2 regions of the Microbacterium sp. DT81.1 genome follow, and region 2 is predicted to be linked to the other one. Evidence: predicted binding sites of a transcription regulator. Region 2 holds the regulator's gene; the other holds the start of a gene.

Region 1 (15,910 bases), on a different contig from region 2:
CGCGTAGATCTGGCAGATGCCCCACTGCGCGCCGTGCTGGATGAGCCACGACTGCGCATCCAGCCCGCCGATGTCGATCGCGTGGCCCGTGACGTGTCTGGACCGATCTGGCGTCGCGACGAACTGGCGCGCGATCTCCTCGCTCCCGTACTCCACGATCGCGTCGTCGAGCAGCCACTGCTGATACGCCCGGCTGCGCCAGCCGCTCGTCACCTCGAATGCGACGCCGTCGGCGCCGGCCGCGGTCGCGGCATCCCGCATCGCCGAGAGCAGCGCGGGGTCGAGCAGGGCGATCGCCGGCAGCTCGGCGTCGGCGAGCGATGCGGCATCCTCGATATGACCGCTCGCCTCGCTCGGAGCGAAGGGTGCCGACAGTGCATGAACGGGGCTCCAGAGGGATACGGCCGCCAGGATCACCGCCGCGACGACCGCCGCCGCTGCTGCGCCGATCATCACGAACACGACCGGGCGCGCCGGGGACGAGCTGCCGACGACAGATGCAGAGAACATGCGTCGATCTCACGCGGGCGCGCGTTGCGAGGGCGTAAGCGGAATCGGATACGTCCGCGATATGCGCCCCCACCTAAGCTGAGCGCATGCGCGTGCTGATCGTCGAGGACGAGCTCTACCTCGCCGAAGCCATACGCGACGGCCTGCGCCTCGAAGCGATCGCGGCCGACATCGCGGGGGACGGGGACACCGCCCTGGAGCAGCTCGCGGTCAACGAGTACGACGTCGTCGTGCTCGACCGTGACATTCCCGGACCGAACGGGGACGAGGTCGCTCGTCGGCTCGCGGCCGAGCCGACGAGCCCTCGCATCCTGATGCTGACGGCCGCGGATCGGCTCGACGACAAGGAGACCGGCTTCGAGAGCGGTGCCGACGACTACCTTACGAAGCCCTTCGCGCTGCGGGAGCTCACCCTGCGCCTGCGGGCGCTGGGCCGCCGGCCGGCGCGAGGACGGCCGCCCATCGAGGAGGTCGGCGGCGTTCGTCTCGATCCGTTCCGCCGCGAGGTGTACCGGGATGGCCGCTACGTCGCGCTGACACGCAAGCAGTTCGCCGTGCTGGAGGTGCTGGTCGCGGCGCGCGGCGGCGTCGTGAGCGCCGAGGACCTTCTCGAACGCGCATGGGACGAGAACGCGGACCCCTTCACCAACGCCGTGCGCATCACCATCTCGACGCTGCGCAAGCGCCTCGGCGAACCGTGGGTGATCGAGACGGTGGCGGGGGTCGGCTACCGCATCAGCGGGGTGGCGGATGCCGAGTCCCATGACTCCGTCTGAGGCGGGTCGCCCGGCCGGGCTCTCGGTGCGGGTCAAGCTCGCACTGAGCTACGCCGGCTTCCTCGTGGTCGCCGGCGCGGCCCTGTTCGTCGTCGGCTTCCTGCTGCTGCGATTCGTTCCTGAGGGCAACGTGCAGGTCGTGGGCGGGGGCTTCGCCCCCAACCGCACAAACCTCATCGAAGTGTTCGTCCGCTACGCCTCGTGGGCGCTCGTTCTCCTCGTGATCTTCGGGCTCGTCGGTGGATGGGTGCTCGCCGGGTTCGTGCTGCGACCCCTCGACCGCATCACCGATGTGGCCCGCCGGGTCGCAGCCGGGTCGCTCAATCACCGGGTCTCGCTTCCGGGACGCCGCGACGAGCTCACCGATCTCGCCGATGCGTTCGATGCGATGCTCGCCAGGATGCAGCACACGCTCGACGAGGAGCGCCGTTTCGCGGCGAACGCCTCGCATGAGCTGCGAACACCCCACGCGATCATCCGCACCATGGTCGAGGTCGCGCAGGCGGATCGGGAAGGGCGCGACGTCGACACGCTCCTCGAGCGGATCGCGGCTACGAACGACCGCGCCATCGCCACCACCGAGGCGCTGCTCGCCCTGGCGCGCGCGGGCCGCGATGCCGGGCTCGAGAAGGAGCGGGTGGACCTCGCGGCGGTCGTCGCCGAGGCTATCGCCGAGGTGCAGGCGGATGCCGAGGCCTCCGGCATCCGGATCGATGCCGCGCTCGATCCCGCGCCGATGTGGGGCCATCCGACGCTTCTGCACCGCCTCGCGGCGAATCTCCTGCAGAACGCGGTGGTGCACAACGTGCGCGGCGGCGCGGTGTCGGTCACGACGAGCCGGGGTCCCTCCGGTGCGGTGCTCACCGTGAGCAACACCGGGCCGGTGATCGATCCCTCGGTCGTGGCGACCCTCGTCGAGCCCTTCGTGCGCGGTGCGGGGCGCGTGCGGACGGGTCATGCCGGCGCCGGGCTCGGGCTGGCGGTCGTGGCGTCGATCGTGCGGACGCATGGCGGCACGCTCGACGTCTCGGCGCGCGCGGAAGGCGGACTTCAGGTGCGCGTCACGCTGCCGGTCGAGGCCTCCCTCAGCGCCTGACGCGGCGAAGCCGCCGGGTCACGAGGCGGATGCCGGTCACGCTGCCGGTCTGTGCATCCCTCGGGTCCTGTCCTGGCGAAGCCAGCGGGTCACCAGGCGGATGCCCGTCACGCTGCTGGGTTGCCACCCCTTAGCGCCTGACGCGGCGAAGCCGGCGGTTCACGAGGCGGATGCTGGTCACGATGACGACCCCGATCGCGGCGCCCGCGGTGTTCCAGAACACGTCGGCGGAGTCGGGGACCCGGCCCGGAATCGTTGCCTGCGCGTATTCGACCGCGGCCGACATCGCGAAGCCCGCGAGGATCGCGAGAGGCCATAGCCGACGGTGCAGCAGCAGTGCGATCGTCGCGCCTAGCGGGACGAACATCACCGTGTTCAGCAGCCGTTCGGCGTCCGCGGTCGAGATCCAGGCCAGCAGCGGGGCGGGAACGACATCCATCGATCGCATGAAAGCATCGCGCGCTGGCGCGACGAGAGCGCGGGGACCGAGCGTGAGCGTGGCGACGGCCGCGACGGCGACGACCGCGGCCAGGAGCCGGCCGCTCCGGTGGCCGTTCACGGGGGAGCTCTGCGACATGGGTCCGCCTTTCGCCGGCGGGAAGCGCCGGTTTCGTTCGACCAGTTCAACAGGACGGATGTTGCAGGAGCGTATTGATATGTGCGCGTCTCCGGGCTTCTCCGATTCGGGTCACGCGTGGACGCTCGTCAGCGTTCGTTTCCTTCTTTCCCGCTTCGTTCCTCCCCCTCGCGTGTCGGGCCTCAGTTATCCACATCACCCCACCGCCCTCGTCTGAGTGTCGTACCTACGTTCTAGACTTCGAGCATGTTCTTTGAGCCCGAGATGACCCCAGACGCGGCCGGCAACGACGCCGAGCTGGGGGGCGCGTCGGAAGATGAGTCGGTAGTGGCTGCACGGGCGGCGGCGGCGTTGAACGCCCCGGACACCTTGGATCATGTGGTGGAGATCGCGGACATGATCACGATGCACGCGGCGCAGCGGCTGATCGGGATCGATCTGGCGCGGCGCGAGGCGCTGGCGGACGCGGCGCGGCATGGGCGGGGTCTGGTGGAGGTGGTGGAGCGTTCGGTGCGGCTGGAGATCGCGGCGGCGTTGCGGATCACCGAGCATGCCGCCGACGGGCTCCTCTCTCTTGGAGAGGCGTTGGTGCACCGGTATCCGGCGGTGCTGGATTCGTTCGCGGTCGCGGGGATGACCGAGCGTCACGCACAGCTGCTGGTGGACGCGCTGGATTCGGTGGAGCCGGAGTTCCGGGACCGGATCGTGGGGCCTGGGATCGTGCTGGCAGAGTCGCAACCGGTGGGCACGTTTCGCCGGAAGCTGCGGACGCTGGTGGAGAGCGTGCGCGCAGCGACATTGGAAGAACGGAACACGGCGGCTCTGCAACGGCGCCGGGTGATCGTGGAACCGGCAGAGGACGGGATGGCCTGGTTCTCGGCTCTGATCCCTGCGGTGGAGGCGCACGCGGCGATGGGTCGGGTGACGACGATCGCCAAGGTTCTCGGCGGCAGGGACGAGGAGACCCGCACCCTGGACCAGCTGCGCGCCGACGTATTCGCCGACCTCCTGATCGAGGGGGAGACCGTGGCGCATCCGCCCGAGGCGCGCGGCATCCGCGCCACCGTTGCCGTCACCATCCCCGTCCTCGCCCTGCTCGAGAACGACAAACCGGGGACACCGGCCGCGGGCGGCGCAACCGGCACAACCCGCACAATCGGCGGGCGCGGGGATCCGCCGACCGTGGAGGGAATAGGGCCGATCCCACTCTCCCGTGCCCGGGAGCTGTGCGGGAGCGCCGAGGGGTGGATGCGGATCCTGACCCATCCGGAGTCCGGCATGGTGCTCTCCGTCGGGCGGGAGCAGTATCGGCCACCGCCCGGGCTGCGAAGGCTGGTCCGTTGGCGGGCGGACAGCTGCATGGCACCCGGATGCGCAGTCCCCGCCTCCCGCTGCGAGATCGACCACACCATCGCCTGGCAGGACGGAGGCACGACCACGCTCGACAATCACGCTCCGCTTTGCAAAGGGCACCACATCGTGAAACATCACGGCGGATGGAGCGTCACCCAGATCGAGGGCAGCGGCGGCGCCATCCAATGGGTATCCCCGACAGGACGCCGCTACATCGTCCAACCGGAACGCCGCGTACCCGTCTTCCGCGCCCAACCCGACGACGATGCCCCGTTCTGAACACCCCGAGTCGCTAACCTCAGCGCATGAGCAACAGCGACGGGCCGATGGGCCAGCGCGACATCCCCGGTCACCCCCGCTACGCGGGGATCGCGACCTTCGCCCTTCTTCCTCGGATCGAGGATGTGCCGCACGCAGACGTGGCGGTGCTCGGAATTCCGTTCGACGCGGGCACCAGCTACCGCCCAGGCGCGCGGTTCGGCCCGGCGCACATCCGCGAGTGCTCGAGGCAGCTGCATCCCTATCACCAGACCCACGACGTGCATCCGTTCGCGGTGCAGCAGGTGGCGGATGCCGGCGACCTCGGGGTGACCCCCTACGACATCGCGGCGGCGGTGTCCTCCATCGAGTTCGCCGCCTCCGAATACAACGAGCGAGGGACCCGACTGGTCGTGCTCGGCGGCGACCACACCATCGCTCTTCCGCTGCTTCGCGCCGTCGCGAAGAGGAACGGGCCTGTCGCCGTCATCCACTTCGACGCGCACCTCGACACCTGGGACACCCATATGGGAGCCAGCCTGTGGCACGGCTCACCCTTCCGGCGCGCCGCAGAGGAGGGGCTGCTGGATAGCACCCGCTGCGTCCACGTCGGGCTGAGAGGCGGCGTCTACGACAAAGGCGAGCTGGAGGCCGACGGGGTCCTCGGCTTCCAGGTCATCCGGGCGGACGACTTTCAAGCGCAGTCGATCGCCGACGTCCTCTCCCGCATCCGCGACCGTGTCGGCGCCGGTCCCGTCTACCTCTCCGTCGACATCGACGTGCTCGATCCCGCGTTCGCCCCCGGCACCGGTACGCCGGAACCCGCCGGCCTCACGAGCCGCGAACTCTTCGGCGCCATCCGCGGGCTGGTCGGGCTCGACGTGGTCGGCGCCGACGTCGTCGAGGTCGCGCCGGCGTACGATCACGCCGGCGTGACGGGCCTCGCGGCGGCGCACACGGCGTGGGAGATCATCGCCCTGATGGCCACCGGCGCGGCCGCATCAGGAGGACTCGCTCGCTGAGGGCCCGGCAATCGCCCGCCCCAGAGTGCTCTCGCGAGCCATCAGGGTCGGGGCCACCGTGATGGTCCGGTGCACGTGGTCACCGGGCTTCTCGATCTCCTCCACAAGCAGCTCGATCGCGTGCTCACCCAGCGTCTCGCCGCTCAGCGAGACCGACGAAAGCGGGATGGCGCCGCCCCACGCCGCGGTGTTGTGGTCACAGCCCATGACGAGCATGTCCTGCGGCACACGGATGCCGAGCGCGGTGAGCCGGTTGATGATCGCCATCGCGAGCAGATCGGTGACTGCGAGCACCGCATCCGGCCGATCCTCCGACCCGAGGTCGGCGATCCGGTCGGCGGCGATGATGCCGGCTCCGACCTCCAGACCCTCGATGTCGAGCTCCATCACCTGTACCGCCTCCGCGGCCTCCACCGCCTCCGCGGCCTCCGCGGCCGCGCGCGCCACCCCCTCGAGCCGGTGGGAGACCGGCTGGTAGTCCCGGCGCCCGACGACCACGGCGATCCGACGTGCGCCGCGGTTGATGAGATGGCCGGCGGCGATGCGGCCCGCCTCGCGGTTGTCCACGAGCACACAGCACGCATCGGTGCGCGAGGGCTCGTGGTTGACGATGACGACCGGATGACCGTGGCGGCGGAGCCGCTCGACGCTCTCCGCGGCCTCGTACATCGGCGCGAGCAGCACCCCTGAGACGCGCGAGCTGTCGAAGAACGCGAGGTGCTCCGCTTCCTGCTCGACGTCGCTCTCGCTGCTGCCGAGCTGCAGGCTGTACCGCCGCGCCCGCGCCGCCCGCTGGGCGCCGCTCGCGATATCCACGAACAGCGAGTTGCGAAGATCGAACACCACGAGACCGATGGTGTGGGTGGCGCCCACCACGAGCGCGCGGGCGTTCTGGTTGCGCACGAACCCGAGTTCGGCGACGGCCGACTCCACGCGCTGCCGCGTCGCGACCTTCACCCGCTGCGGATGGTTCAGCACGTTCGACACGGTGCTCAGCGATACCCCTGCGACGCGGGCCACGTCGTGCACCGTGGGCGGTGCGTCGTGATCGGCCGCGCGCACCGCGGGAAGGCGAGTCGGGGGAAGGCGAGTCATAGGGGGATGGTAGTTCTACGGCACCTGATCGGGCTCACGACGGCGCGCCAGGAGGGGGTGGCGGGCACGCGGCCCACCACCCCCTCCTTCGCGGGTGTCTTCCGCCTCCTCAGCGTCTGACTGTGATCAGCGAGACCCCGTAGGCCGGATGGACGGTGTCGCTCCCGGCATACGACAACGTGATCGGGTGGATGCCGCGCTCGAACGTGCCGATCGGGATGGTGGCCTTTCCGCCGGCGAGAGTGCCGGTGAAGGACTTGCCGTCGACCACAGCCGTGACATCGCCTTCCGGGGTCACGCCGTTCGCGAGGGGGGTGACCCGAACGGACAGGGTGAACTCGGTCGTGGTGGTTCCCACGAGCCTGTTCGGCACAGCCACGATGACGGCAGAGGTCTTCACGAAGACTGCCGCGCTGGTCGCTGCGCCGGAAGGCCCTGACTTCGGCTTCGCGGTGACGGTGACGCTGAGCGACGTGCCCTGGTCGGCGGGGGTCACCCGGTAGGCCGCCTTCTCCGCACCCTGGATCGGCTCGCCGTCGCGCAGCCACTGGTACGAGAAGGCGAGACCGTCCTCGCTCCAGACGCCCGGGTCGGCGGTCAGCTTCTTGCCGAGTGCCACGTCTCCCTGGATGCTCGGCGCCGTCGTCGCGACGGGGCCGTTCGCATCGATCTCGACCGTCTTCGAGAGCGGCAGATCACCCGACGAGGAACCGGCCCAGACGGTGTACTCGCCATCGACGATCCTCCACTCGTCGGCGTCGGCATCCCAGATCGAGAGGGGGTGGCTGCTGTCTTCCGAGTCCACGACGATCTCGACCGTGCGGTTCTCTCCGGGAGCGAGTTCGATGCGATCGAACCCGATCAGCCGTTTGCCGGGCTCGACGGCGGCCTCCGGGAACGTCAGGTAGACCTGCGGGATCTCGGTACCGGCGACCTCACCGGTGTTCTCGACCGTGAAGCTGACGGTCGCCGTCCCGGATGCCGCAGCTTTGTCCGCGGTCGCCTTCACCTTGAGCTGCGAGTACTCGAACTGCGTGTACGACAGGCCGTGGCCGAACGCGAACAGCGGCTCGATGCCCTGCCCCTCGTACCATTTGTACCCGACCTGCAGACCCTCGGTGTAGTTCACCTGACGGATCTCGGTCGACCCTTCGGGGCGCGTCGTCGACCCATCGGCGAACACGCCGGGGTACTGCTCCGGGGTGTTGGTCGGAGTGTCTGCGAGCGACGCCGGGAAGGTCATCGGCAGCTTTCCCGCCGGCGCGACGTCGCCGAACAGCAGCGACGCGATCGCCGGGCCCTGCTGTTCGCCTCCGTACCAGTTCTCCAGCACCGCCTGAACGCCGTCCAGCCAGGGCATCTCCACGGCACTGCCGGTCTGCAGCACGACGACCGTGTTCGGGTTGACCTGCTCGATCGCCGAGATCAGCGCATCACCGTTGCCCTGCAGCCTCAGGTCGGTCAGGTCGCTGAACTCTCCCATCCGCTGATAGCCGAAGACCACGGCGACATCGGCGGCGGCAGCCTGAGCCGCAGCCGCCGCGACGTCCTGACCGTTGTTCCACGTCACCGTTGCGCCGGCCTGGGCCGCACGCTCGGTCAGCGCGGTCTCGGCGGAGACGACGTCCTCGCACGGAAGCGTGTTGCGTGGCGGCTGATCCGGGCGGAAGCGCAGGGTGAGGCTGCACACCGAGACGGCGCTCGTCGGCACCCCGCCGAGGTCAGTCGGCGTGCTCGAGGCGGTCGGCCCGAAGAGCGCGATCGTCTGCCCCTCAGAGGGGGTGAGGGGCAGGGTGCCCTCGTTCTTCAGGAGAACACTGCCCTGCTCGGCGATCTGCCGAGCGACCGCTTCGTTCGCCGGCGTCGACGCCTCCTCGGCGGGCTCGGCCGGGAGCGGGTTGTCGAAGAGGCCACCGCGGATGTAGGACCGGATGACGCGGAACGCCGCTTCGTCGATGCGCTCCTGCGTGATCTCACCGGCCGCCAGCGCCGCATCCAGCCGGGCGGGCGTGAACCACTTGGGGCGGTTGAGCTCCTGATCGAGTCCGTTCATCAATGAAGCGCCGGTGGAGTGCACCGAACCGAAGTCCGACATGATGAAGCCGTCGAAGCCGTAATCGTCCTTCAGCACATCCTGCATGAGCGGGCTCTCGCAGATGTACACGCCGTTCACCTGATTGAACGCGCACATCACGCTCTTAGGGGCTCCCCCGATCCACCGCGATCTCGTACGGCAGCGCGTAGACCTCGCGCAGCGTGCGCTCGTCCATGTTCGACGAGCTGGTCTGACGGTCGAGCTCCTGCTCGTTCGCGGTGAAGTGCTTCAGGTCGGAGATGACCTTGCCGTCAGCCTCGATGCCCTCCGCGTGCGACGCCGCGAAAAGACCGTTCAGGATCGCGTCCTCACCGAAGTACTCCGGGGTGCGGCCCGCGAGCGGCGTGCGGCCGTTTGCGAGTCCGGGCGCCAGGATGACGTTGCGTCCCTTCGCGAAGGCTTCCTCCGCTTGGGCCACGCCCTTGTCGTACGCCAGATCGAGGTCCCACGTCGAGGCGAGTGCGATCTGCGCAGGAAAGTCCGTGACGCCAGCGGCTCGTACGGCCTCCGGGCCGTCGGTGTAGACGATGGTGGGCGTGCAGGACACCTGGACGGGATAGGTCACGGGGTCCTCGCCCGGAAAGCCGGGGTTCCACTCCGTGCGCTCCGGCGAGACGGCGGGCTGCTCGACGAGCCAGCGGTACTTCTGGTGCTGTGTGCTCGCCTTCAGAAGCGCCTCCGCGCGCGCTTCGGGTGTGGCGGATGCGTCCATCCAGGGGACGGTCGCGCAGTCGGTCTCCGCGGCCGAAGCCGGCTGGACGGCGAGGGTGGAGGCGAGGAGGGCGACCGTGATCGACGCCACCCCGATCCACCGGGTATTGCGTTGCGGGGCGTGACGGGGACTCGTGCTCGCCATTGGGTTCCCTCTCCTTTGAGGCTCGCGGGCCGCGGCGCGGCCGGTCGGTTTTGGCAGGCTAAGCCCGGGCCGAGCACAAGGTCAAGGAAAAATTGCAACGTTTTAATAGGTGCAGGGAAGCCGGCCAGGAAAGGGCTCTCGAGCCGGCAGCCGACCGTCGCCGGCGTCACCACCCGCCGCGGGTCGGCGTGTGCCCCTGCCGGGCGTCGTCGGGCATCGCCATCTCGGCCCGCACGCCGAGCAGCCGGATCGGTCGGTCCTCGATCTTCTCGACCAGCTCCATCGTCTTCGCGAGCACAGTCTCCCGGTCGAACGTCGAGGCGATCTTCTTGGTGAACGTCTTGGTGATGAACGGCGCGTAGCGCACCTTGAGCCCCAGCCCGACGACCGGCCGACCGTCCGCCGCCACGTCCTCGAGCACCTGCGCGAGCAGCTCGAGGGCGGCCGCCTCGACAGCAACCCGCTCCACGAGGTTCTGCTGGTAGGTCGTCTCCCGGCTGTGCCCCCGGGCCACCCACGGGGTGTCATCCACCACCGTCGCACCCTCGCCACGTCCGAGCTGCGCGTACCAGGGTCCCATCCGCGGACCGAACTCGGCCACGAGGTCTTCGTCCTCGACGGCCGCCAACTCTGCCACGGTGCGGATGCCGAGACCGGCCAGGCGCTTGGAGATCTTGGAGCCGACTCCCCACAGGTCGATCGTGGGGCGTGCGCCCATCACGTCCAGCCAGTTCTCCGCGGTCAGCCGGAAGACTCCGCGCGGCTTGCCGAACCCGGTCGCCACCTTGGCCCGCACCAGGGTGTCGCCGATGCCGACGCTGCAGTGCAGCGCGGTGCGCTCCAGCACCGCCGCCTGCACGGAACGGGCATACGCCTCGGGATCGTCGGTCTCAATGCCGAGAAAGGCCTCGTCCCAGCCGAGCACCTGCACGGTGGCGCCCGGCTGCGCCCTCAGCGCCGACATGACCTGCTCGGATGCCACGGTGTAGGCCTCGGCATCGACGGGCAGGATCACGGCATCCGGGACCTTGCGCGCCGCGATGCGCAGCGGCATCCCGGAGCCGACGCCGAACTCGCGCGCCTCGTAGGACGCCGTCGACACGACCGCGCGCTCGGTGGGATCCCCCCGGCCGCCGACGATCACCGGCTTGCCGGCGAGCTCCGGCCGTCGCAGCACCTCGACCGCGGCGATGAACTGGTCGAGGTCGACGTGCAGCACCCATCGACGGCGGTCCGCGCTCATGGGGCTAGTCTGCGGTCTTGCGGCAGGCATCGCCATGTCGCCGGCATCCGGTCACGCACCGCCCGCGGGATGGCGCCGGCACAGCGCCGTGGTCGGCGCGGTTGAGTATGCGGTGCCAGAAGTACGCCATAAGACCACCATTGCGCAATAAGTGGCGGCTCGGCCCGATATCTGCGAGCCTCGTCAGGCCGTCCCGTCAGTCCAGTCATTCCGGAGGAAGTACATGACACAACGCACGGCCCTGATCGTTCGAGGAGGCTGGGACCAACACCACCCGGTCGCGGCGACCGAACGGTTTGTCCCGTTCCTCGAGAAGAGCGGATTCACCCTGCGCATCGAGGACTCGCCGGAGATCTATGCCGACGAAGTGCAGATGGGCGGCGTCGATCTGGTCGTCCAGTGCGTGACGATGTCGCAGGCGAGCGGCGAGGCCGTCGCCGGTCTGCAGCGTGCCATCGCGGCCGGCACCGGGTTCGTCGGCTGGCACGGCGGCATCGCGGACTCGTTCCGCGCCTCCGCCGGCTACCTCCAGCTCGTCGGCGGCCAGTTCGCCGCCCACCCCAGCGTGCTGGGCTCACCGGAAGGCGAGTACGCGCACCCGACCTATCGGGTGGAGATGACGGATGCCGGGCGCGAGCACCCGATCACCGCCGGGCTCGACGACTTCGAACTGACCACCGAGCAGTACTGGGTTCTCAGCGACGACCTCAACGACGTGCTGGCGACCACCACCATTCCCACCGACGGCACCCGGCCGTGGCACCGGCCGATCACAAGCCCGGCGGTCTGGACGCGGGCGTGGGGAGCCGGTCGTGTCGTCGTCGCGACGCCCGGGCACGAGCCTGCGGTGCTCGACGACGCCAACGTACGCACGATCATCGAAAGGGGAATGCTGTGGGCGGCCCGCACAAAGTAGGGATCATCGGACTGGGCAACATCTCGGCGGCCTACCTCGAGACCCTGAACGGCATTCCCTCGATCACCGTTGCGGCGGTCGCCGACCTGGATGCCGCGCGTGCCGAGGCGGTCGCCGCGGCGCTGCCGAGCGCGCGAGCCGTGACCGTCGCCGAGCTGCTCGCCGACGACGAGGTGACCACCGTCCTGAACCTCACGATCCCGGCGGCGCATGCCGAGGTCGCGCTCGCCGCCATCGCGCACGGCAAGCACGTGTATGGCGAGAAGCCGCTTGCGGTCACGCTTGAGGAGGGGAGGGCGATCGTGGATGCCGCGGCCGCCGCCGGCGTCTCGCTGGGCACCGCCCCCGACACCGTGCTCGGGACCGGCATCCAGACCGCGCGCGCCGCCCTCGAGGACGGATCCATCGGCACGCCGACCGCCGCGTCGGCTGTGATGATCACGGCCGGGCACGAACGGTGGCACCCGCAGCCAGACTTCTACTACCGCGCCGGGGGCGGACCGCTCTTCGACATGGGCCCGTACTACGTCTCCTCGCTCGTGCACCTGCTCGGACCCGTCCGATCGGTGATCGGGGCGTCGGTCCGGCCCCTGGAGGAACGACTCATCGAATCCGGGCCGCGGGCGGGGGAGCGGATCCGGGTCGAGATCGACACCCACATCGCCGGCATCCTCGAGCACCACGGTGGAGCGCTGAGCACGATCACGACCAGCTTCGACGGCTCCGCGACCCTCGCCGCGCCGATCGAGGTGCACGGCACCGGCGGCACCCTGGCGGCGCCCGATCCCAACCACTTCCACGGCGATGTGCGGGTGTTCGCGCGCAACGGCTCGGAGTGGCGGACCGTCCCGGCCTCGGCGGGCTACGCCGACTCCGGCCGGGGGATCGGGCTGCTCGACATGCTGGAGTCGGCGAACGGCGACGGGAGAGCGAGCGGCTCCATCGGTCTGCATGTGCTCGAGATCATGGTCGGGCTCACGGAGTCGGCGAACGCCGGCGGGCAGCGCGTGCAGGTGCAGAGCGTCCCGGCGGTCCCGCCGCTCGTGCCGCTGACGAGCGCGGACCGCTGGCGGGGCGTTCCCGCCTGACGCCGCGCCGGACGATGAAATCACGCGCATCGCGTGAGGTGCCGGGGTGCCTGGCGAAGGCTGGAGTCGACCACTAGCGCGAAGGCGGCGTATCAGCTAGGTTTCGACCGAGGGGGACTGTCGACCGATAGCTGGAGGTCATAATGTCGTACGATCGCGGGTCTGCAGACGTGAAGGTTCCCGCACTTCCCACCGTGATCTTCTATCAGCCGCAGGTCAATCGCCTGCTGGAAGTTGATGCCAAGGAAGACCTCGCCTCTTGGGAAGAGCGCATATCCAAGTGGAGTGGTGTCCGGCTCGGAGCGGAGGACATCCTCTCATCCGGCGGCACATGCACTGATAGCGGAAACGACTGCGACGTCGACTGATAGCGCTGCAGGGCGTGGCCGTGCGGTGTCTGTTCCTCAGCCACCGCAATGACCTCCATACCGCCGTGGTCGCCAAGCTCCTCCGCGACCACACCGGGGTCGAGGTCGACATCGTCGCCGTCGACGACATCGCCGGAGGGAAAGGCATCACCCTCTTCTCGACCGGCGGAGCACTGCCCGTCGGCACGGCGCGCCTCAGCGCAGATGACTACGACCTCATTTGGGCGAGACGACTCCGGATGCCTCAACGCGGCGCGCCGAGCGACGGAGGGGAGGCGAGCGCCTACGCGAACTCCGAATCCCAGGCGGCCATCGAAGGCTTCTGCCTGGGGGCGGGTGAGGATCAGGTGGTCGTCAATCCGATCCTGGCCGAGCGCCGCGCGGAATCGAAACTCTGGCAGCTGCACATTGCACCGGTGCTCGGGTTCGATATCCCCGACACCGTCTGCAGCAACAGCCCCGCCGACATCCGATCTGCGGTCGAGAGCATGGGCGGTCACGCCATCGTGAAGAAGCTGCGTGGCACGCATCACCGGAGCCTGCTCACGCTGGCCGTGACCCCGACCATGTTGGCTGACGACGATGCATTGGCGGCGGCTCCCCTGCTCGTGCAACAACGTATCGACGCCGAGTGCCACTATCGCGTGAATGTCTTCCTCGATGAGATCATGGCGTTCCGCATCGAATCCGACGCGTTGGACTGGCGTCCGGGTGCGGGACGCGGTGCCGTGCTGGTCGAGCTTCCTTCGGCGTTGGCGAGGCTGTGCCTAGATTTTCGCGAAGCGTCCGGGCTCTATTACTGCGTTCTCGACCTCGTACAGGCGCGGGATGGCCGGGTGTACTTCCTGGAATGCAATCCACAGGGTCAGTTCCTGTTCATCGAGCAGCGAAGCGGGCAGCCAGTGAGCATCGCGTTCGCCAGGATGGTTCTGGGCCTCCTCGATCTTCGTGATCGAGTTGCCTCACTGCCGCAGCAACTCCCGGTCTGAAAGACGCCTGCCGCGACGAGAGGCGTGTCACCGCAGGTGAGCGCCCGCCCCGACGGCATATGCCTCGCCGACCCATTCGGCGAACTGTGCATCGAGCTGGTCGGCCGCCGTCACCCGGAAGCGATGGACGAACAGCCGCTCGGTGTACGGAGAGACGGACGTGATCCGCGGATCGCGGACGTCGCGCTGCAGGTCGAGATAGCCCCGCAGCCCGGATCGGTCGGGTCTCGCACCGGCGAAGCCGCGACGCGAGCCCTTGAGCGTGACCGTCGTCTTGCTGACCGCATACGTGAAAGGCCCGATGCCCTCCACGATGGCGATGAACCGCCGGAACAGGTCGACGGCGAAATCGGGCTGGCCGGCGAGGTGACGCGCGACCGTCCACTCCCCGCCGCTGTTCGCCTCCTCAGTGCCGTTCTCCGTCATGAGGCCACTGTGCCGCAGGAAGACCCCGGGGACAACGGGACTCGCGTGAGGACAGGACGTTCGCGAACGGCCTGCCGAGGCGGAGACAGCTGCGCCGCGACCGGTCCACGACGTCGCCCTAGGGTGGATGGATGACTGACTTCCTGGCGATCACCGGTGGCTACGTCGTTCCTGTGAGCGGCGATCCGATAGAGAACGGAACCGTGGTCGTCGCGGACGGAGTCATCTCGGCCGTCGGCGGACCGGACACCCCGATTCCGGACGGCGCCCGGATCGTCGAGGTCTCGGGCAGCTGGGTGCTGCCCGGCTTCGTCGAGGCGCACGGCCACCTCGGTGTGCACGAGGACGGCGAAGGGTGGTCGGGCAACGACACCAACGAGATGACGGATCCGAACGGCGCGCGATTCCGCGCGCTGGACGGCATCGACATCGAAGAGGTCGGCTTCCGCGACGCCCTTCGGGGAGGGGTCACGACCGCGGTCATCAAGCCGGGGTCCGGCAACCCCATCGGCGGCCGGACCGTCGCCATCAAGACCTGGGGCGGACGCACCGTCGACGAGCAGGTGCTCTCGCTCGATGTCTCGGTCAAATCCGCGCTCGGCGAGAACCCGAAGCGCGTGTACGGCGACAAGAAGCAGACGCCATCCACCCGCCTCGGCGTCGCCGCGGTGCTGCGAGAGGCGTTCGTGAGCGCGCGCAACTACGCCGAGAAGCGCGCCGCCTCGGTCACCAAGGGAGAGCCGTTCGAGCGCGACCTCACCGACGAGACCCTTGCCGCCGTCCTCGACGGCGACCTCGTCTGGGACCAGCACTGCCACCGCCACGACGACATCGCCACCGCCATCCGCATCGCCCAGGAGTTCGGCTACACCCTGGTGGTCAACCACGGCACCGAGGGCCACAAGATCGCCGATGTGCTGGCAGAGAAGGGCATCCCGGTCATCTTCGGCCCCATGCTCACCTCGCGCTCCAAAGTGGAGCTGCGTGACCGGGCGATCGGCAACCTCGCTCTCATCGCGGCGGCGGGCGTGAAGGTCGCGATCACGACCGATCACCCGGTCGTGCCCATCGAGCAGCTTCGCCTGCAGGCGATCCTGGCCGTCCGGGAGGGGCTGCCCGCGAAGACGGCGGTCGAGGCGCTGACGGTCAACCCCGCATCGATCCTCCGGCTGGACTCGCGCGTCGGCGCCCTGGCGGAGGGCCGGGATGCCGACATCGTGGTGTGGTCAGGAGACCCGCTGG
Region 2 (15,910 bases):
ATCACTCAGCTGTTCTTCCACGCCGACGACTACCTGTCCTTCGTCGAGCGCGCACGCCGCGCGGGGGTGGTCATCCCGATCTTGCCCGGCATCATGCCGATCACCTCGCCGAACCGCCTCCGCCGCGTGCTCGAGCTCTCCGGCGAGCCGCTTCCCAGCGAGCTGGCGATAGCGCTCGAGATCGAACCGACCGTCCACGGCCGCAACCGGATCGGCATCGAGGCCGCGGCGCGCCTGACCCGCGAGGTCGTCGCGGGAGGCGCCCCGGGCGTCCACCTCTACGCCTTCAATCAGCACGAAACCGTCCTCTCCGTCCTCGCCGAGGCCGGGATCACCACCCCGGCCGGCACACCCGCCGACCACCGCCTCGTTCCCATCCAGTGAAGGAAACTCCCATGACCGCATTCCCCACCGGCACGATCCTCGGGTACCCGCGCATCGGCCGCCGCCGCGAGCTGAAGCACGCCGTCGAGTCCTTCTGGGCCGGCCGCATCGATGAGGCGGCCCTCGAGGCGACGGCGTCCGAGCTGCGATCGGGGACGAGGGAGCGCCTCGCGGCCCTCGGTCTTGCCCGCGAGGACTCCTCGATCCCGGAGTCCTTCTCCTACTACGACCAGGTGCTCGACGCCGCCCTCGCGGTCGGCGCGCTTCCCGAGCGCTTCGAGCACCTCCGTTCGACGGATGGGACCATCGGGCTGCCCGCGTACTTCACCGCCGCGCGCGGCGAGGGCGAGCTGGCGCCGCTGGAGATGACCAAGTGGTTCGACTCCAACTACCACTACCTCGTGCCCGAGATCGGTCCCGAGACGGTCTTCTCCCTCTCGAGCGACCGGCTCGTGCGCGATGTCGCCGAGGCGCGGGCGGAGGGCTTCACCACGCGGCCGGTCGTGGTCGGCCCGGTGACGCTGCTGGCCCTGTCGAAGGCATCGGATGCGGCGCCGGAGGGCTTCGCGCCGCTGAGCCGGCTCGATGACCTGCTTCCCGTGTACGCCGAACTGCTCGCCCGGCTCGCCGAGGCCGGTGCCGAGTGGGTGCAGCTGGATGAGCCGGCGCTCGTCAGCGAGTCGTTGCCGGTGGATGCCGCGACGCTGACGGATGCCGCGGTTCGGGCGTACGCCGTGCTCGGTGCGGCCGAGAGCCGCCCCGCGATCTTCGTCGCCGCACCCTATGCCGACCTCGGCGCCGGCTTCGCCGCGCTGGCGGCCGCGCCGATCGAGGCGCTCGGTCTGGATCTCGTTCGCGGCGACGTTCCCGCGGGCGTTCCGGGGCTCGAAGGCAAGACTCTCGTCGGCGGGGTCATCGACGGGCACAACATCTGGCGGGGCGACCTCGGTGCCGCCTTCGACCGGCTCGAGGCGCTGCGCGGTCTGGGTGCGACGGTGTCGGCATCCACATCCACCTCTCTGCTGCACGTGCCGCACGACGTCTCGGAAGAGACCGATCTCGATGCGCGGCTGGCGTCGTGGCTCGCCTTCGCCGACCAGAAGGTGGCCCAGGTGGCCGCGCTGGCCCTCGGGCTCGCCGAGGGCCGCGACGCGATCGCGGGCGAGATCGCCCAGGCGTCCGCCGCGCTCGCCGATCGCCTCGACGCCCCAGGCGTGCGCGATGGCTCCGTGCGCGCGCGTGCGGCCGCGTTGTCGCCGCTGGACTTCGACCGCGGCGACTACGCCGAGCGCCAGGCCGCACAGGCGGAAGCACTCGACCTCCCGGTGCTCCCCACGACGACCATCGGATCTTTCCCGCAGACCGCCGACATCCGCCGCGCGCGGGCGCGCCACGCCAAGGGCGAGCTGAGCACCGAGGAGTACGAGGAGTTCCTGCGCGTCGAGATCTGCACCGTCATCGGCCTGCAGGAGGAGCTGGGGCTGGACGTGCTGGTGCACGGTGAGCCGGAGCGCAACGACATGGTGCAGTACTTCGCCGAGAACCTCGACGGCTTCGCGGTCACGCGTCACGGGTGGGTCCAGTCCTACGGCTCGCGTGCGACGCGCCCGTCGATCCTCTGGGGCGACGTGTCGCGTCCGGCGCCGATCACGGTCGGGTGGTCCGCCTTTGCGCAGTCGCTCACCGAGAAGCCGGTGAAGGGGATGCTGACCGGCCCGGTCACGATCCTTGCGTGGTCCTTCGTCCGCGACGACCAGCCCCTCGGCGACACGGCGAACCAGGTGGCGCTCGCCCTGCGGGACGAGATCGCCGACCTCGAGGCGGCCGGCATCGGCATCATCCAGGTCGACGAGCCCGCGCTGCGCGAACTCCTGCCGCTGAAGAAGGACGACCAGCCCGCGTACCTGGACTGGTCGGTGGGCTCGTTCCGCCTCGCGACCGCCGGTGCTGCGCCCGCCACGCAGGTGCACACGCACCTCTGCTACTCGGAGTTCGGCGTCGTCATCGACGCGATCGCCGGCCTCGACGCCGACGTGACATCGATCGAAGCCGCCCGCAGCCGCATGGAGGTGGTGACGGATGTCGCCCGCTCCGGCTTCGACCACGCCGTGGGCCCCGGGGTCTACGACATCCACTCGCCGCGGGTGCCCTCGGTCGACGAGGTGACAGATCTGCTCTCGCGCGCTCTGGCCGAGATCCCGGAGCGGCAGCTGTGGGTCAATCCCGATTGCGGGCTGAAGACGCGGGGGTACGCCGAGACCACTGCGTCGCTCAACAACATCGTCGAGGCCGCGCTGCGGGTGCGCGAGGGCGTGCCCGTCTCCTGACCTCCATACGAGAACGGCCGCCGCGCCCAGCGCGGCGGCCGTTCCCGTCGTCCGGTCAGACGGCGCGCAGCACGGCCACGACCTTGCCGAGCACCGTCGCCTCGTCGCCGAGGATGGGCTCGAACGCCGAGTTGCGCGGCAGCAGCCACGTGTGGCCGTCGCGCCGGCGGAACGTCTTGACGGTCGCCTCATCGTCGAGCATGGCGGCGACGATGTCGCCGTTCTCCGCGTTCGGCTGAGAACGCACCACGACCCAGTCCCCGTCGCAGATCGCGGCATCGATCATCGACTCGCCGCTGACCCGCAGCATGAAGAGCTCACCCTTGCCGACGAGCTGACGGGGGAGCGGGAAGATCTCCTCCACCTGCTGCTCGGCCGTGATGGGCACGCCGGCGGCGATGCGCCCCACGAGCGGCACCATCGCGGCGTCGCCCACCGACGGTCCGCTGTCGGCCGGGTTCTCCGTGGCGCTGCCCGGCAGATCGATCAGGACCTCCATCGCGCGCGTCTTGCCCGCGTCACGCCGCAGGTAGCCGCTCAACTCCAGCTGGTTCAGCTGGTGGGTGACGCTGGAAAGGGACTTGAGGCCCACCGCGTCACCGATCTCGCGCATGCTGGGCGGATAGCCCTGCCGGGCGATGGAGCGCTGGATGACCTCGAGGATCGCCAGCTGTTTGTCGCTGAGGCTCTTGCGCCGCCGCGTCTGGGGCTTCTCGCGGACGGTCGAGGTCGCCCCGGCCTCATCGCCGATGCTGTCGCTCGCGTCGCTCATGCGTGCTCCTTGTCTGCCGTTCGAAGAGGCCGCTCTTCGAATGTCGGTGGTTCCTGATGTTCTCTGTCTATCGAAACGGTATCCGAAAAAAGCCCGTCAAGCAGAGATTTGTTCGAGCGTGTCGCGCCTGGAACGGCATCCGATTCGAAGACCCGCTTGACAGCGTAGAACATCGAAGATAAATTCGGAACGTAGGTTCGTATCCGGCCCTCCCGGCCGAGAGTCGGATACGAAACTACGCCAACCTCGGAAGGACCCGCCATGACCACGGTCACCGCACCCGCCGGCATCCGCCACGCGATCGTCTCGGCTCCGGTGTCCCGCGCAGGGCAGACGCCCACTGCCCGCCTCCGCCTCACCGTGCGCGGCCGTCGTGTGCTCGCCGTCCTCGCGGCCACGCCGGCGGCTCTGGGGCTCGGCCTCGCCATCGTCGCCGGAGGCTCCGCCATCGCGGCCCGCGACGACGCGGCACCGTCTACGGCGTTCGAGATGGTCACGGTGACGAGCGGCGACACGCTGTGGTCGCTGGCGCAAGACGTCGCCCCGGCCGCCGACCCCCGGGATGTCGTCGACGCGATCGCGAGGCTCAACGCCCTCGACGGGGTCACGATCACCCCGGGCCAGCGCCTTGCCATCCCCGCCGAGTACGCCACCGACTGACGCCGGGCGGCTCGTCGCACCCTCCGCACCGAGCCGACAGCCGCGACCCGCGCTCTAGCATGGAGTGGTGAGTGTGAGTCTCGATGATCTGCCCCTGCGCGAGGAATTGCGGGGGAAGGTCCCGTATGGCGCCCCGCAGGCCCCGCTCCCTATCGCGCTGAACGTCAACGAGAACACGCATCCGGTGCCGGAAGAGGTCGCCGACGACATCCTCGACTCGATCGCCCTCGCGCTGCGCGAGGTGAACCGCTACCCGGACCGCGAATTCGTCGCGCTGCGAGAGAGCTTCGCGGACTATCTCGGGCACGGCGTCACCGCAGATCAGGTCTGGGCGGCCAACGGCTCCAACGAGGTGCTGCAACATGTCCTCCAGGCCTTCGCCGGTCCCGGCCGCACAGCGTTCGGCTTCGAGCCGACGTACTCCATGTATCCGCTGCTCGCGCGCGGCACCGGCGCCACCTGGATCGGCGGTTCCCGCGAGCCGGACTTCACGGTCACGCCCGATGATGCGGCATCCCAGGTCGCCGACGCGGCACCCGACGTCGTCTTCCTCTGCGCGCCGAACAACCCGACCGGCACTCCGATGCGGCTCGATGTGATCGAGGCGGTGTACGACGCCACGGACGGCATCGTGGTCGTCGACGAGGCCTACCAGGAGTTCGCGCCGCGCGAGGAACGGTCGGCGCTGACCCTCCTTCCCGATCGCCCGCGGCTCGTGGTCTCGCGGACGATGAGCAAGGCGTTCGCCTTCGCCGGAGCCCGTGTGGGGTATCTCGCCGCGGACGCGGCGCTGGTGGACGCGCTGCGCCTCGTGCGGCTGCCGTACCACCTCAGCGCGCTGACGCAGGCGGCGGCGCTCGCGGCGCTTCGCCACGCCCCCGTCATGCTGCGCATGGTGGATGAGATCGTGTCGCAGCGCGACCGGATGTCGGCGACCCTCGAAGCACTCGGCTACCGGGCCTATGAATCGTGGAGCAACTTCGTGCTGTTCGGGGGCGTCGATGACCCCGCCGCCACATGGCAGGGTCTCTACGACCAGGGTGTGCTGATCCGCGACATCGGGATACCCGGATGTCTGCGCGTCACCGCCGGCACCGAGGAGGAGACCACCGCGTTCCTCGAAGCACTCGCGTCGATAGACTCCCCAGCATGACCACAGCCCGCACCGCACGTCGCACCCGGGCCACCAGCGAGTCCACCGTCGAGCTCGAGCTGAACCTCGACGGCACGGGCAAGAGCCACATCGACACGACCGTCCCGTTCTTCGATCACATGCTCACGGCCTTCGCCAAGCACTCGCTGACGGACCTCACCGTCCGCGCCTCCGGTGACACCGACATCGACGTGCACCACACCGTCGAGGACGTGGCGATCGTGCTCGGCCAGGCGATCCGGGAGGCTCTCGGAGACAAGGCCGGCATCTCCCGCTACGGCGATGCGCTCGTCCCGCTGGATGAGGCGCTGGCGCAGGCCGTCGTGGACATCAGCGGTCGGCCGTACCTCGTGCACACCGGCGAGCCGGAGGGCTTCGAGCACCACCTGATCGGCGGTCACTTCACGGGGTCGCTCGTTCGCCACACCTTCGAGGCCATCGCGTTCAACGCGGCGCTGACCGTTCACGTCCGCGTGCTGTCGGGCCGGGACCCGCACCACATCGCCGAGGCGGAATACAAGGCGTTCGCTCGCGCGTTCCGTCAGGCGAAGGCCCTCGACCCTCTGGTGGAGGGCGTGCCCAGCACCAAGGGAGCACTGTGACTGAGGGAGCACTGTGACGACGGAGCAGACCCGGCCGGATGCCGCGACCAGGCCGCTCGTGGCGGTGCTGGACTACGGATCAGGCAACGTGCACTCGGCGGTGAAGGCGCTCGAGGCCGCGGGCGCGGACGTGCGACTGACCAAGGACCGCGGCCTCGTGATGGAGGCGGACGGCCTGGTCGTGCCGGGGGTCGGCGCCTACCGCGCCGTGATGGACGCGCTCCGAGTGAGCCGCGGAAACGAACTGATCGACCGCCGTCTGGCCGGCGGCCAGCCGGTGCTCGGCATCTGCGTCGGCATGCAGGTGCTGTTCGAGATGGGCGTGGAGCGCGGTGTCGACACCGAGGGCATGGGGGAGTGGCCCGGAGTGGTCACCGAACTCGATGCCCCCGTGCTGCCGCACATGGGCTGGAACACCGTCGAACCCGAGGAGGGCTCCCGCCTCTTCCGGGGCATCGAGGACGAGCGGTTCTACTTCGTTCACTCGTTCGGCGCCCAGAAGTGGCTGCTCGACGCGCAGCGGCCGTTCCGGCCGGCGGTGCTCACCTGGTCGACGTATGGATCCCCCTTCCTCGCCGCCGTGGAGAACGGTCCTCTGTCGGCGACGCAGTTCCACCCGGAGAAGTCCGGCGCTGCCGGCATCCGGCTTCTCGCCAATTGGATCGACGGACTGCGCAAGGGCTAGTGTCTAACTTCGTGCCACCAGTGGAGGGCACCCGTCCCCACGACACGCACGAGGAGCCATGAACGATTTCGCGTCAACGCCCGAGCTGACCCTCCTTCCCGCGGTGGACATCGCGCGGGGAAAGGCCGTCCGGCTCACGCAGGGCGAAGCCGGCAGCGAGACGAATTACGGCGACCCGGTCGATGCGGCCACCGACTTCGCTCGCCAGGGCGCGAAGTGGATCCACCTCGTCGATCTCGACGCGGCGTTCGGCCGGGGCAGCAACGCGGCGGTCCTCCGCCGCGTGATCAAGCAGGTCAGAGGCGTGTCCATCGAGTTATCGGGCGGCATCCGCGACGACGCGACCCTCGAGGCGGCGCTCGAGAGCGGGGCGGCGCGCATCAACCTCGGCACGGCGGCGCTGGAGAATCCGGAGTGGGCGGCCGATGTGATCGCGCGCTACGGGGAGGCCATCGCGGTCGGGCTCGACGTGCGCGGCACGACGCTCGCGGCGCGCGGCTGGACGCAGGAGGGCGGCGACCTCTGGACGGTGCTCGACCGCCTCGAAGCCGCAGGATGCAGTCGCTACGTCGTCACCGACGTCGCCAAGGACGGTACGCTGCAGGGTCCCAACCTCGAACTGCTGCGCGATGTCACGGCGCGCACGCCCAAGCCGGTGGTCGCGTCCGGCGGAGTTTCGAGCCTCGATGACATCGCGGCGCTCCGCGACCTCGTGCCGCTCGGCGTCGAGGGAGCGATCATCGGCAAGGCGCTCTACGCCGGCGCCTTCACGCTCGCCGAGGCACTGGATGTCGCGGCCGGCTGATCCGGATGGCTTCCCCGCCGACTCCGCGGGCGTCCCGTGGGCCGGCCGGTCCTTCGAGCCCAACGAGCACGCCGCCGACGACGGGTCGGCCCCTCCCGCCTTCCTCGACGCCCTGGCCCGGTTCCGCGCCGGCGAGGCCGGACCCGAAGCCGTCGTCGAGTCCCTGCGGGATGCGCGCCTGCTGATGCCCCTCGTGGCGGAGCTGGGCGAGTCGGGAACCGGCACGAACGGGCACACCGCCGACAAGTCGCAGGAGCTCTCCATCGTGACGGTCGCCGCGCCGGACGGACGAACGGTGCTGCCGGCTTTCAGCGACGTCGCCGCAATGGCGCGGTGGGATCCCGCGGCCCGGCCCATCCCGACACCGGTGCGGCGCATTGCGCTCGCGGCGGCCGACGAGGGCACGGACCTCGTGGTGGTCGACCCCGGCTCCGACACCGAATTCATCGTCCGCCGCCCGGCCGTGTGGGCGATCGCCCGCGGGATCCCCTGGGAGCCGAGCTACTCGTCTCCGGAGGTGTTCTCTGCCCTCACCGCGTCGGTCGCATCGGAGCTGGCCGTCCTCGACCTGTCCGTCGCGGCGGGCGATCCTCAGTCGCGCCTGCGCGGGCCCGAACTCGTCGTCCGGCTGGAGCTCATGGCGGGCCTCGAGCGCGCGGAGCTCGACGGAGTGCTCGCGCGGCTGGCTCGGCGATGGGCCGCCGATGACCGGATCGCGGTACTCGTAGACTCCCTCACGGTCACGCTCGTATCAGGAGACCCGCTGTCGCGCTCCTGAGCCGTCTCAGGTGACGGGACCGGTCCACTTCTCGCCGGGTCCCTTGCCGATGGGGTCGGGGATGACCGACGCCTCGCGGAACGCGAGCTGCACGGACCGCAGCCCGTCGCGCAGGGAGCGCGCATGCATGTCGCTGACCTCGGGCGCGGCCGCGGTGATGAGGCCCGCCAGGGCGTTGATGAGCTTGCGCGCTTCGTCGAGGTCGATCTGCGCATCGGGGTCGTCGGCGAGCCCGACCTTCACCGCGGCGGCGCTGAGCAGGTGCACTGCGGCCGTGGTGATGACCTCGACGGCCGGTACGTCGGCGATGTCGCGTGTGGCGGATGCCGCGGCCTGTTCGCGCTCCTCCCACTGGGCCTGGCGCGCGTCATCCTCGCTCGCATCGCTCTCGGGAGGGCCGTCTGGGACTGGAATCGTGCTCACGCGCTGCTCTCTGCTAGACTTGGGCGGGCTCCGGAGCGTTCTGCTCCGGCTCGAAAGAGGATTCACATCCCACCCGCGCTTGCCGTTCCAGGCTACCGGGTCACAGCACTCCGCCTCCGCGCCGCCAGCGCAGGGGTAGCAAGGGTGCAGGCGCTGCACGTGCCGGGTGGACTGTGATCCGAATTCGCCCGTGACACGAATCCTCGCGTCGCGGCGGCCGAATCCGCACAAAGAGGAGTTCCGCATCAGCGATCCCCGCACCAATGACCGCATCCGCGTGCCGGAGGTCCGACTCGTCGGCCCGGCAGGCGAGCAGATCGGCGTCGTCCGCATCGAGGTCGCCCTTCGTCTTGCCCAGGAAGCAGACCTCGATCTCGTCGAGGTCGCTCCCAACTCGAAGCCTCCCGTCGTCAAGATCATGGACTACGGGAAGTTCAAGTACGAGGCAGCGCAGAAGGCCAAGGAGGCCCGACGCAACCAGGCGAACACGGTCCTCAAGGAGGTCCGGTTCCGTCTGAAGATCGACCAGCACGACTACGAGACCAAGCGCAAGCGCGCCGAGGGCTTCCTCCAGGCGGGCGACAAGGTGAAGGCCATGATCCTGTTCCGCGGCCGCGAGCAGTCGCGCCCCGAGCAGGGCGTCCGCCTCCTCCGCAAGTTCGCAGAAGAGGTCGCCGAGTTCGGCACAGTGGAGTCGAACCCCACGATCGACGGTCGCAACATGGTCATGGTCGTCGCGCCGCACAAAAACAAGTCCGAGGTCAAGACCGAGCAGAACGCGGTCCGGGCTGCCAACAAGGAGGCCGCACGCAGCGAGCGCAGGCCCGCCACGGATTCGGCGCCGGCCCTCGACGAGGCACCCGCGCTCAGCGAGCCCGTCGCAGCGGCTCAGCCGCAGGCGGCAGCACCGGCCACGGCACCCGCCGTAGCGGCCGAGCAGGTTGCCGCGACACCGGCGAAGCCCGCGGCGGCCGAGCAGGTTGCCGCGACACCGGCGAAGCCCGCGGCGGCCGCGCAGGCAGCATCCGCGCCGGCGGCACCCGCGACGCCCCCGGCGACCGCCCCGGCGACGCCCCCGGCGACCGGCCCGGCAGCACCGGCGAAGCCCGCAGCGGCGGCAGCCCCGAAGCCGGCGGCACCCGCGAAGCCCGCAGCACCGGCCAAGCCGGCCGCACCGGCGAAGCCCGCAGCATCACCCGCGAAGCCCGCGGCGCCGAAGCCCACACCGGGCAAGCCCGCCGCACCGGCGCGAAGCACAGACACACCTGCTCCGGCATCCGCCGAGTAGGACAGCAGACTCCCGCTCGTCGGGCAGCACACACAACGAAGCCCCGTAGGGCCCCAGCAAAGGAAACACGGAAGATGCCGAAGCAGAAGACCCACTCGGGTGCCAAGAAGCGCTTCAAGATCACCGGCAGCGGAAAGCTCAAGAAGCAGCAGGCCGGAATGCGCCACAACCTCGAGGGGAAGTCGAGCCGCCGTACACGTCGCCTGAACCAGGACCAGGTTCTGTCCAAGGCCGACACCAAGGTCGCCAAGAAGCTCCTCGGCCGCTGACGCGCCCGAGACACGATAGGAAAATGAGAAATGGCTAGAGTCAAGCGGGCCGTAAACGCCCACAAGAAGCGTCGCGTCATCCTCGAGCGTGCCTCCGGTTACCGGGGTCAGCGTTCGCGCCTGTACCGCAAGGCGAAGGAGCAGGTCACCCACTCCCTCGTCTACGCATACCGCGACCGTCGCAAGCGCAAGGGCGACTTCCGCCGCCTGTGGATCCAGCGCATCAACGCCGCGAGCCGCCAGAACGGCCTGACGTACAACCGCTTCATCCAGGGCCTCGGCCTCGCGGGTGTGCAGGTCGACCGTCGCATGCTGGCGGAGCTCGCCGTGCACGAGCCGGCCACGTTCGCGTCGCTGGTCGCCACGGCGAAGGCGGCGCTGCCCGCCGACACGTCGGCCCCCAAGGCCACCGCGTAGTCGCATCATCGTCGTTCGGGGCGCCCTCCTTCGGGAGGGCGCCCCTTTCGTGTGCCCGCGCGTCTTTGTGGGGCTCCGCCCCACACCCCCGGCTTGCTGGCGCGCGCCCGCCCCTAGACTGAGCGCGTGCTCGAAAACCCTCGATCTCCGCGCGTGCGTGCGGTCGCGAAGCTCACCAAGCGCAGCGCGCGCCACGAGACCGGGCTCTATCTGCTCGAGGGTCCGCAGGCCGTGCGCGAGGCCCTGTCGTACGTGCCCGAAAGCGTCGTCGAGCTCTTCGCCACGCCGACCGCCGTGGAGCGGCATCCGGATCTGAGGTCCGCCGCGGGGGCCGCCGGGGTGGACATCGACTTCGCCACCGAAGCGGTGCTCGACGCCATGGCCGATACCGTCACCCCGCAGGGCGTGATCGCCGTCGCGCGCCAGACTCCGACATCCGTCAGGGACATCTTGGCGGGGTCGCCGAAGCTCATCGCGATCTGCGAGGAGGTACGGGATCCCGGCAACCTCGGCACCATCATCAGGGCAGCGGATGCCGCCGGCGCCGACGGCGTCGTGCTCACCGGCCGCACCGTCGACCCCTACAACCCGAAGGTCGTGCGTGCCACGACCGGCTCGCTCTTCCACCTTCCGGTCTCGGTCGGGGGCGAGCTCGACCAGATCATCGACCGGGCTCGCTCCGCCGGACTGCAGGTCATCGCCGCCGACGTCAAGGGCGACGATCTGCTTGCTGCCCGCGCCGAAGGCGTGCTGTCCCGACCGACGGCCTGGCTGTTCGGCAATGAGGCGCGAGGGCTGGATGACGAGAGCCTGGCGCTCGCGGATCGCGCGCTGCGGCTGCCGATCTTCGGTCGCGCCGAATCGCTGAATCTCGCCACCGCCGCCAGCGTGTGCCTCTACGAAACGGCGTTCGCGCAGCGCGAGCGCTCCTGACGCGGTCACATTCCGCAACTGTTACGTTCCGGTAAAGACACCGGCAACCTCCTGCGGGCGCGCCATCCGCCTCCTATGGTGAGGGCATGGCTCAAAGCGCGACCGCCACACCCCTCGTCGTGATGAAAGACGTGCAGAAGCACTACGGGGACTTCCAGGCCCTGACCGATATCGACCTCACCGTCAACAGCGGCGAGGTCGTGGTCGTGATCGGCCCATCCGGCTCGGGCAAGTCCACGCTCTGCCGGACGATCAACCGCCTCGAGACCATCACCAGCGGAACCATCACGATCGACGGCAAGGAACTGCCGAAGGAGGGCAAGGGCCTCGCCGAGCTCCGCGCCGACGTGGGCATGGTGTTCCAGTCGTTCAACCTCTTCGCGCACCTCACGATCCTGCAGAACGTGACGCTCGGGCCCATGAAGGTCCGCAAGCTCAAGCGGGCCGATGCCGAACGTCAGGCGCAGGTTCTGCTCGACCGCGTCGGCGTCGGGCACCAGGCATCCAAGCTGCCCGCTCAGCTCAGCGGCGGACAGCAGCAGCGCGTCGCGATCGCCCGGGCGCTGGCCATGAACCCGAAGGTCATGCTCTTCGACGAGCCGACCAGCGCGCTCGATCCGGAGATGATCAACGAGGTGCTGGATGTCATGGTCGGTCTCGCCCGTGATGGCATGACGATGATCGTCGTTACGCACGAGATGGGATTCGCTCGGAAGGCGGCCGACCGCGTCGTCTTCATGTCGGACGGACTCATCCTCGAAGAGCAGACCCCCGACGGCTTCTTCACGACGCCTCGCACGGATCGCGCCAAGGACTTCCTTTCCAAGCTCATCACCCACTGAGGCGCTGCGCGTCGGCACGGCCGCGCGCGGTGAGCCGTCGAACCCGCTCACTTGAGAGACGCAACACAAGGAGGAATCACATGCGAAAGTCACGAATCGTCGCAGGAGCCGCATTCGCGGTGACGGCGGCGCTCATGCTGTCGGCGTGCAACAGCGGCACACCCGGCGCGGCCCCCAGCGACGACGGCGGAGATACCGGAGAAGAGACCACCAGCGAGGCGCTCTGGGAGGTCTCGACGGACGTGTCCCTCGAGGGCAGCCCGACGTACGACGCCATGGTGGAGCGCGACGGCGTCGTGGTCGGCGTCAAGAACGACCAGCCGGGTCTGGGCATCGAGGACGCCACGACCGGCGAACGCTCCGGCTTCGACGTGGACATCGCCCGCTGGATCGCGGCGTCGCTCGGGTTCAGCGAGGACCAGATCGAGTACGTCACCATCCCGTCCGCGAACCGCGAGCAGGCGATCGTGAACGGCGACATCGACTACTACGTCGGCACGTACTCGATCACCGACTCCCGCAAGGAGCAGATCGACTTCGCCGGCCCGTACTTCGAGACCGGTCAGGGCCTGCTCGTGGCCGCGGACGACGACTCCATCAACGGCCCCGACGACCTCGAGGGCAAGGTCGTCTGCTCCGTCACCGGTTCGACGCCTCTGCAGCGGATCCGAGACGAGTACAACCCGGGCGAGACCGTCGAGTACGAGACGTACTCGCAGTGCGTCGAGCAGCTGAAGAACGGACAGGTCGACGCCATCACGACCGACCAGGCGATCCTGGCCGGCTACGTCGCGCAGGAGCCCGACGCCCTGAAGATCGTCGGAGAGCCCTTCAGCGAGGAGCGCTACGGCGTCGGACTCGCCAAGGGCGACACGGCCCTGAAGGATCACATCAACACCCTGCTCACGGACGGCGGCGATGTCTGGACCGCCCTCTTCGAAGAGCACCTCGCCCCGGCCGGCATCGAGGCGACGCAGCCCGCTGTAGACGAGTGATCGTCCTCCGGGAGCGGCGGCTTCGGCCCGCCGCTCCCGGAGCACTTCCCCCGAAACGAGAGGATGAGCCATGGGCGTGATCAGCGACAACGCCGACATCTGGCTGGAAGGCCTGTACGGCACGCTCGTGCTCTTCGTGTGCGGGGGACTGCTCGCCCTGATCCTCGGCATCATCGTCGGCGCGATGCGGGTCTCGCCCGTACCGATCGCCCGGACGATGGGAACGCTGTACGTCAACATCATCCGCAATACGCCGCTGACGCTGGTGTTCTTCGGATTCGTGTTCGCGCTGCCGCCTCTCCTGCAGATGAGGATCAACCCGCTGATCCTGGCCATCAGCGCCCTGGGCATCTACACCGCGACGTACGTTGCGGAGACGATCCGCTCCGGTATCAACACCGTCCCCGTGGGTCAGGCGGAGGCGGCTCGGGCGATCGGCATGACCTTCGGCCAGGTGATGTCGCTCGTGGTCATGCCGCAGGCCTTCCGCTCGGTCATCCCTCCCATGATGAGCGTGTTCATCGCCCTGCTGAAGAACACGACGGTGGCGGCAGGCTTCTCGGTCATCAACCTCGGATCGGTGCGCAACTACCTGAGCGAGCGCGGCGAGAACCAGATGGTCGTGATCCTCTGGGTGATGGTGTCCTTCGTCGCCCTCGTGCTCCTGCTGTCATGGGCGCAGCGCACCCTGGAGAACCGATGGAGGGTGGCGCGATGACTTCCGTGCTCTACGACGTGCCCGGTCCGCGGGCGATCGTCCGCAACCGAGTGCTCGGCGTCGTCACCGTGGTGGTGGTCGCCGCCATCGTGGGCTTCTTCGTGTGGCGCCTGGCCGTGACGGGCCAGTTCTCCGCCGAGAAGTGGGCCGCTTTCACGTACACGAACGTGTGGCTGCAGATCGGTCTCGCCACGCTTCGCACCCTGGCGGCATTCGCGGTGGCCGGCATCGGGGCGCTCATCCTCGGATTCGCTCTGGCGATCGGCCGGATGTCTGACCACGCCTGGATCCGCACGCCGGTGACGGCGATCGTGGAGTTCCTGCGGGCGGTCCCCGTGCTGATCTTCATGTTCCTGCTGTACTACGGCCTGCCCGTCATCGGCGTGAAGATGGCGCCGTACTGGGCGGTCGTCATCGCACTCGTGCTCTACAACGGATCGGTGCTCGCCGAGGTCATCCGGGCGGGCGTCGAGTCGCTGCCCCGTGGGCAGAAGGAGGCCGGGTACGCCATCGGGCTCCGCAAATCGGGTGTCATGCGACTCGTGCTGCTGCCACAGGCGATCCGCGCCATGCTCCCCGTGATCATCGCCCAGCTGGTCGTCACGCTCAAGGACACCGCCCTCGGCTTCATCATCACGTACCCCGAGCTGCTGTTCTACGCCCGCTACCTCGGATCGCAGTCGCAGCTGGACTCGCCGATCGTTCCGGCGACCATCGTGATCGGGTCGATCTACATCGGACTGTGCCTCATCCTGTCGCTCATCGCGAACCAGGTGGAAAGGCGAACGCGTCGCTCGCCGAAGGTCCCGCGAGACCCGCGTCAGAAGGACGGCACGGACACCCAGCTCATCATCACGCAGGTCGAGGACGGCACGCTCAACACGGGCAGGGCCACCGTCTGACCGGGCGCCGCCTGCGCCCCCGCTGAACGGGACGCGGCACAGCCGTCGGTAGACTCGACTCTCGTGTCCGACGTACCCGAAATCACACCAGAAGCGGTGGATGCCGCCGCCGAGGCCGCGCTCGCCGCGGTCGCCGCGGCATCCGATTCCTCGGCGCTGAAGGCCGCGCGCTCCGCACACGCGGGGGAGGGATCGCCGCTCGCCGCTCTGAACGCTCAGTTGCGCAATGTCGCCCCGCAGAACAAGGCCGCGTTCGGAAAGCTCGTGGGTCAGGCCCGAGGGCGGGTCGGCCAGGCGATCGCCGCCCGGGAGGCCGAGCTCGTCGAGGCCGAGACCGCAGCCCGCCTCGAGGCCGAGCGGATCGACGTCACGGCGCTGCCTTCCCGCGCGCGCCTCGGGGCGCGGCATCCGCTCACTCTTCTCCAGGAGGAGGTCAGCGACATCTTCGTCGGCATGGGCTGGGAGATCGCGGAGGGCCCCGAACTCGAGCACGAGTGGTTCAACTTCGACGCGCTGAATTTCGACGCCGACCACCCCGCGCGGCAGATGCAGGACACCTTCTTCGTCGACCCGCCGGAGCGCCACCTCGTGATGCGCACCCACACGAGCCCCGTGCAGGTGCGCTCACTGCTCGCGCGGGAGCTGCCGGTGTACGTGCTCTGCCCCGGTCGCGTGTACCGCACCGATGAGTTCGACGCGACGCACCTCCCGGTCTTCAGCCAGTTCGAGGGCATCGTGGTCGACAAGGGCATCACGATGGCGCACCTCAGGGGAACCCTGGATCACGCGGCGCGCGTGCTCTTCGGACCGGAGGCCAAGACGCGCTTCCGCGCGAACTTCTTCCCCTTCACCGAGCCGAGCGCCGAGCTCGATCTCTGGCACCCCACCTTCAAGGGCGGAGCCCGCTGGATCGAGTGGGGAGGCTGCGGCATGATCAACCCCAACGTGCTGCGCGCG

The links. The regulator LexA, encoded in region 2, represses DNA repair genes until DNA is damaged. The targets are predictions, from matches to a motif close to TCGAACANNTGTTCGA.
Region 1: a site for LexA is predicted at 3,180-3,195, ahead of ACLQ2Q_RS06155 (DUF222 domain-containing protein). Genes of this name have one in related genera too.

Annotation. Positions count from the first base shown of each region.
Region 1 covers NZ_JBNCMA010000002.1:209,828-225,737, forward strand. Annotated here, with positions in the region: gene ACLQ2Q_RS06135 (M15 family metallopeptidase) at 1-510, opposite strand, end outside; gene ACLQ2Q_RS06140 (response regulator transcription factor) at 597-1,286, shown strand; gene ACLQ2Q_RS06145 (ATP-binding protein) at 1,273-2,382, shown strand; gene ACLQ2Q_RS06150 (VanZ family protein) at 2,513-2,959, opposite strand; gene ACLQ2Q_RS06155 (DUF222 domain-containing protein) at 3,206-4,591, shown strand; gene speB (agmatinase) at 4,618-5,592, shown strand; gene ACLQ2Q_RS06165 (LacI family DNA-binding transcriptional regulator) at 5,572-6,687, opposite strand; gene ACLQ2Q_RS06170 (glycoside hydrolase family 3 C-terminal domain-containing protein) at 6,797-8,878, opposite strand; gene ACLQ2Q_RS06175 (glycoside hydrolase family 3 N-terminal domain-containing protein) at 8,886-9,638, opposite strand; gene ACLQ2Q_RS06180 (DNA polymerase IV) at 9,805-10,881, opposite strand; gene ACLQ2Q_RS06185 (ThuA domain-containing protein) at 11,105-11,797, shown strand; gene ACLQ2Q_RS06190 (Gfo/Idh/MocA family protein) at 11,776-12,885, shown strand; gene ACLQ2Q_RS06195 (hypothetical protein) at 13,056-13,253, shown strand; gene ACLQ2Q_RS06200 (hypothetical protein) at 13,319-14,242, shown strand; gene ACLQ2Q_RS06205 (DUF5655 domain-containing protein) at 14,270-14,668, opposite strand; gene ACLQ2Q_RS06210 (amidohydrolase) at 14,800-15,910, shown strand, end outside.
Region 2 covers NZ_JBNCMA010000001.1:555,978-571,887, forward strand. Annotated here, with positions in the region: gene ACLQ2Q_RS02515 (methylenetetrahydrofolate reductase) at 1-384, shown strand, start outside; gene metE (5-methyltetrahydropteroyltriglutamate--homocysteine S-methyltransferase) at 396-2,711, shown strand; gene lexA (transcriptional repressor LexA) at 2,767-3,483, opposite strand; gene ACLQ2Q_RS02530 (LysM peptidoglycan-binding domain-containing protein) at 3,745-4,143, shown strand; gene ACLQ2Q_RS02535 (histidinol-phosphate transaminase) at 4,211-5,296, shown strand; gene hisB (imidazoleglycerol-phosphate dehydratase HisB) at 5,293-5,898, shown strand; gene hisH (imidazole glycerol phosphate synthase subunit HisH) at 5,912-6,583, shown strand; gene priA (bifunctional 1-(5-phosphoribosyl)-5-((5-phosphoribosylamino)methylideneamino)imidazole-4-carboxamide isomerase/phosphoribosylanthranilate isomerase PriA) at 6,642-7,388, shown strand; gene ACLQ2Q_RS02555 (SseB family protein) at 7,372-8,166, shown strand; gene ACLQ2Q_RS02560 (DUF1844 domain-containing protein) at 8,173-8,589, opposite strand; gene infC (translation initiation factor IF-3) at 8,780-9,877, shown strand; gene rpmI (50S ribosomal protein L35) at 9,952-10,146, shown strand; gene rplT (50S ribosomal protein L20) at 10,177-10,563, shown strand; gene ACLQ2Q_RS02580 (TrmH family RNA methyltransferase) at 10,690-11,496, shown strand; gene ACLQ2Q_RS02585 (amino acid ABC transporter ATP-binding protein) at 11,583-12,338, shown strand; gene ACLQ2Q_RS02590 (glutamate ABC transporter substrate-binding protein) at 12,419-13,333, shown strand; gene ACLQ2Q_RS02595 (amino acid ABC transporter permease) at 13,404-14,051, shown strand; gene ACLQ2Q_RS02600 (amino acid ABC transporter permease) at 14,048-14,953, shown strand; gene pheS (phenylalanine--tRNA ligase subunit alpha) at 15,017-15,910, shown strand, end outside.